2 regions of the Streptosporangium sp. NPDC004631 genome follow, and region 2 is predicted to be linked to the other one. Evidence: riboswitches for the same ligand, from Rfam matches in the RefSeq annotation. Region 2 holds a riboswitch; the other holds the start of a gene.
The links. A riboswitch is a leader RNA that binds a small molecule or an ion and turns the genes downstream of it on or off. The one in region 2 is predicted to bind S-adenosylmethionine.
Positions count from the first base shown of each region.

Region 1 (2,390 bases), on a different contig from region 2:
CCGATGGAGGCCCGGACGGCCGAGGCGGCGGCGTCCTCGCAGCCGCCGTTCCCCGTGCCCAGCAGGTGGCGGACGAAGGGGTGGGCGCAGAACTTGCCGTCGCGGACGCCGATGCCGTACTCGCCGGACAGGGCCTCGGCGACCTCACGGGCGGTGAAGCCGTCCACCACGAAGGAGACGATGCCGACGCGCGCGTGGTCCGGCCCCCAGAGCGAGAGCTCGTGAACCCCCTCGATCCCGGCGAGACCGGCGCGCAGCTGGCCGAGAAGGCGCTCCTCCTCGTCCACCAGCACGGACCAGCCGGTCGAGGTCAGCGCGTCGCAGGCGGCGGCCAGCGCGATCGCGCCGAGCACATTCGGCGTACCGGCCTCGTGACGGGCCTCGGGGTCCTCGTGCCAGTGGACGCCGTCGTCGTTCACCGCCCGCACCGCGCCGCCACCCTTCAGGTACGGCTCGGCCCGCGACAGCCAGTCGGCGCGGCCGATCAGCGCCCCGGCCCCGAACGGGGCGTAGAGCTTGTGACCGGAGAAGACCACGTAGTCCAGGCCGAGCGCGGTCAGGTTGAGACGGCGGTGCGGGACGAGCTGGGCGGCGTCGACGAGGACGCGGGCGCCGTGGCGGTGGGCGATGTGGGCCAGGGCGGCGATCGGCCACAGCTCGCCGGTGACGTTGGAGGCGGCGGTCACCACCAGCAGCTTGGGGCCGTCGATCTCGGCCAGGGCCTCGTCCGCGGCGCGGACGGCCTCGCCGGGGAAGGCGGGGATCGCGAGCCGTACCGCGTTGGCCCACGGCAGGAGCGAGGCGTGGTGCTCGGTGTCGAAGACCACGACGGTGGTCCCCTCGGGCAGGCTGCGGGCCAGCAGGTTGGTGGCGTCGGTGGTGTTCCGGGTGAAGATCACCGCGTCGTCGGGGCGGGACCCGGTGAAGGCGCGGACCGTGTGCCTGGCCTGCTCGTAGCGGGCGGTGGTCAGCTGCGAGGCGTATCCCGCGCCGCGGTGGACGCTGGAGTAGGCCGGGAGCGCGGCGGCGACGGCGGCGCTCACCGGCTCCAGACAGGGGGCGCTGGCGGCGTAGTCGAGGTTGGCGTACGGGATCAGCCTGCCGCCCTTGATCGGGACCTCCAGGTCCGAGCCGAGCACGGCGGGGATCCGACGGTCTTGCGAGGCGCGGCTCGCCGGGACGGTCACGGCGGCGGGAACGGCGGGGGTGAAGATCGTCAGTGTGGACACGCCAACTCTCCTTCGAGGTCATCGGACCCCAACCGTGGCGTTGGTGCGTGGAGCCCGCGCTTGCCCGGCACGCTCCGCGCCGGACCAGGTCCTCACCCGGGGCACCCCGCCGCGGACGCGAGGGTTGCCGGCCAGCGAGCCGGGGCTTGTCACTGGCACTCATGACCTACGGGGGGAACTATAACCGACCCCCGCCAGGACTCCGCAAGTCGACAGGAGGCGGAGCAGCCTGAATCCGTGATCAGGGTCATTGACGGTGTAAGCGCTATTACCATGCTTGTGTGCACTTTGATCCTTGGAATCCGGAATTCGTCGCCCACCCCTACGACGTCTACACGGAGCTGAGGCGGCAGCGGCCGGTCAGCTTCTTCGAGCCGACCGGTCAGTGGCTGGTCGCCCGGCACGCCGACGTCAACGCGCTGCTCCGCGACCGCAGGCTCGGCCGCTCCTACCTGCACGTGGCCACCCACGCCGAGTTCGGCAACCCGGACGACCCCGAGTTCCAGGATCCGTTCTGGCGGGTGGTCAGGGCCGGGATGCTGGACGTCGAGCCGCCGGTCCACACCCGGCTCCGGCGCCTGGTCTCCAAGGCGTTCACGCCGCGCATGGTCGAGGCGCTCCGCCCCAAGGTCGCCCAGATCGCCGGGGAGCTCGTGGACGCGTTCGTCGAGCGCGGCGGAGGGAACCTCATCGCCGAGGTGGCCGAGCCGCTCCCGGTGACGGTGATCGCCGAGATGCTCGGCGTGCCCGAGGCCGACCGGCACCTGCTCCGGCCCTGGTCGGCCGATATCTGCGGGATGTACGAGCTCAAGCCCTCCATCGAGGCCCAGCACACCGCCGTACGCGCCGCCGAGGAGTTCTCGGACTACCTTCTCGGCCTGGCGCGCGCCCGCAGGACCGACCCCGGCGACGACCTGATCAGCGCGCTGGCCCTGGTCGCCGACGAGGGCGACAAGCTCACCGAGGAGGAGCTGGTCGGCACCTGCGTGCTGCTGCTGAACGCCGGGCACGAGGCCACCGTCAACGTCACCGGCAACGGCTGGTGGTCGCTCTTCCGCAACCCCGCCGAGCTGGAACGGCTCCGCGCCGACCACGGCCTGCTGCCCACCGCGATCGAGGAGCTGATGCGCTGGGACACCCCGCTGCAGATGTTCGAGCGCT
Region 1 covers NZ_JBSGCR010000042.1:4,525-6,914, reverse strand. The annotation lists gene ACWEF2_RS28955 (aminotransferase class V-fold PLP-dependent enzyme) at 1-1,229, opposite strand, end outside; SAM riboswitch class IV at 1,281-1,396, opposite strand; gene ACWEF2_RS28950 (cytochrome P450) at 1,511-2,390, shown strand, end outside.
Region 1: another riboswitch for S-adenosylmethionine. It lies ahead of ACWEF2_RS28955 (aminotransferase class V-fold PLP-dependent enzyme); the one in region 2 lies ahead of thrC (threonine synthase).

Region 2 (2,390 bases):
TTCCCCGTTTCATCAAGAATTCGGGCACCGATCCCCGGGAAGTCGACGTCCAGCTTCTGGAGAACATCACGCAGGGTCTCGCCCTCTCCGCCGACCTCGGCGGAGCCGCCGGTGTACGTACGGAGAATCGTCGGAATCCGCACAGAAACGCTCATAATTAAGTACCTTTCACGAGTTCTAGGCGATAGCCGCACGGAATGCGTCAAGAGACGGCCGGATGACGGCGGTGGGGCGCGCCTGGTCGGCCACCGCGTCGAGGGTCTTCAGGCCGTCGCCGGTGTTGAGGACCACGGTCTCGGCGTCGGGGTCGAGCCGCCCCGAGGCGACCAGCTTGCGCAGCACCCCGACGGTGACGCCACCGGCGGTCTCGGCGAAGATGCCCTCGGTCCTGGCCAGCAGCCGGATCGCCTCGACGACCTCGGTGTCCGTGACGTCCTCCACCGCGCCGCCGGTGCGCCGGGCGATGTCGAGCACGTAGGGACCGTCGGCCGGGTTCCCGATCGCGAGCGACTTGGCGATCGTGTCGGGCTTGACCGGGCGGATCACGTCGTGACCGGCCCGGTAGGCGGCGGAGACCGGGGAGCACCCCTCGGCCTGGGCGCCGAAGATCCGGTACGGCGTGTCCTCGACGAGACCGAGCGTGATCAGCTCCTTGAACCCCTTGTCGATCTTCGTGAGCTGGGAGCCCGAGGCGACCGGGATGACGATCTGGTCGGGGATCCGCCAGCCGAGCTGCTCGGCGATCTCGTAGGCCAGCGTCTTGGAGCCCTCGGCGTAGTAGGGCCGGAGGTTGACGTTGACGAAGCCCCACTTCTCGCCCAGCTCGTCGCCGATGAGCTCGGAGCAGAAGCGGTTGACGTCGTCGTAGCTGCCGTCGATGCCGACGAGCCTGCCACCGTAGACCGAGGCCATGACGATCTTGGCCTGCTCCAGGTCCGACGGGATGAACACGCAGGCGTCCAGCCCGGCCCGCGCTGCGGCCGCGGTCACGGCACCGGCCAGATTGCCGGTGGAGGAGCAGGAGAGGGTGTGGAAACCGAAGTTACGGGCCGCCTCGACGGCGATGGCCACCACGCGGTCCTTGAAGGAGTGCGTGGGGTTGCCGGAGTCGTCCTTCACGTGCAGCGAGCGGATGCCCAGCTCACGCGCGAGGTTGCCGGCCTTGACGAGCCTGGTCCAGCCGGGCGCCATGTTGGGCTTGGTGGCCACGTCCGCCGGGACCGGCAGCAGGGAGCGGTAACGCCAGATGCTGGCCGGCCCCCGGGCGATCTGCTCCCGGGTCACCCGGCCGAAGTCGTAGGCGACCTCCAGAGGACCGAAACACTCGGCGCAGGCGAAGTCGGGGCCGAGTCCGGAGCGGGCACCGCACTCGCGGCAGGACAGCGCGACGGCCGGGCCGAACCGCGGGCTCCGCGGGTCGTCGACATGGTCGGCCTGGTCGAGGGGGACGGTGGTTTCAGTGTTCGCGAGCGCCATGAAGCGAGGCCTTTCCCTCATCTTCGTCTGCGACCACCCTGGTCACAGACCGGAATTGGCACCTGTCCCGGCCGACCTCGCCAGATCGCGAGTCTTGAACCGGGAGGGTTGCCGGGGCTTCGCAGGGCCGGTCCCTCCACCCCTCTGGATGAGCAATATGCAGTTGTGGACCTGACGCGCAGGTCTCATGCACTCTACCCCGACCCGCGGCCACCCTGACCAGTCGTCTCACTCCGCGAGACGCATCGTGTTATCTTTCGGACGGCGCTTCCCGGGCCACAAGCCGTTGAACAGCCGCTGGACCGAGGGCGCCCTCCCGTCCCCGGTGAATCGGCGACCGCTACGGCACGGCCGGCACGCGCGGCGGGGTCAGAAGCCGTAGGCGTCGCCCAGCGCTCCCTGGACGTACTTACGGGCCTGATGGATACGGGACTTGGCCGTGCCGAGCGGGATGCCGAGCTGCTCGGCCACCTCGCTGTAGTCGAGCTGGCAGATGTCGCGGAGCACCAGCGCCTGGGCCAGGTCGGGCTTGTCGGCCTCCAGCGCCTCCATCGCGTCGAGCAGGTCCAGCCGGGAACCGGCGATCACGCTCACCCGGGCGACGTCGGGCTTGTGCAGCGGCAGCTCGTCGGAGGCCTGCTCGGCCGAACGCCGCTTCAGCGAGCGGTAGGTGGTACGGGCGCAGTTGGCGGTCACGATGTGCAGCCACGTGCTGAACCTGGCCCGCCCCTCGAAGCGGCCGATGTTGCGGGCCACCGCGAGCAGGGTGTCCTGGGACGCCTCCTCGGCGTCCTGCCGGTAGGGGAGGATCCGCCCGCAGTGCCGCAGCACATCGGGCTCGATCCGCTTGAGCAGCTCACCCAGCGAGCGGTGGTCGCCTCGGGCTGCCGCGCGCGCCAGTTCCTCGGTCGTCT
Region 2 covers NZ_JBSGCR010000022.1:25,300-27,689, reverse strand. The annotation lists gene ACWEF2_RS21460 (MoaD/ThiS family protein) at 1-155, opposite strand, end outside; gene thrC (threonine synthase) at 178-1,476, opposite strand; SAM riboswitch class I at 1,491-1,631, opposite strand; gene ACWEF2_RS21450 (RNA polymerase sigma factor) at 1,846-2,390, opposite strand, start outside.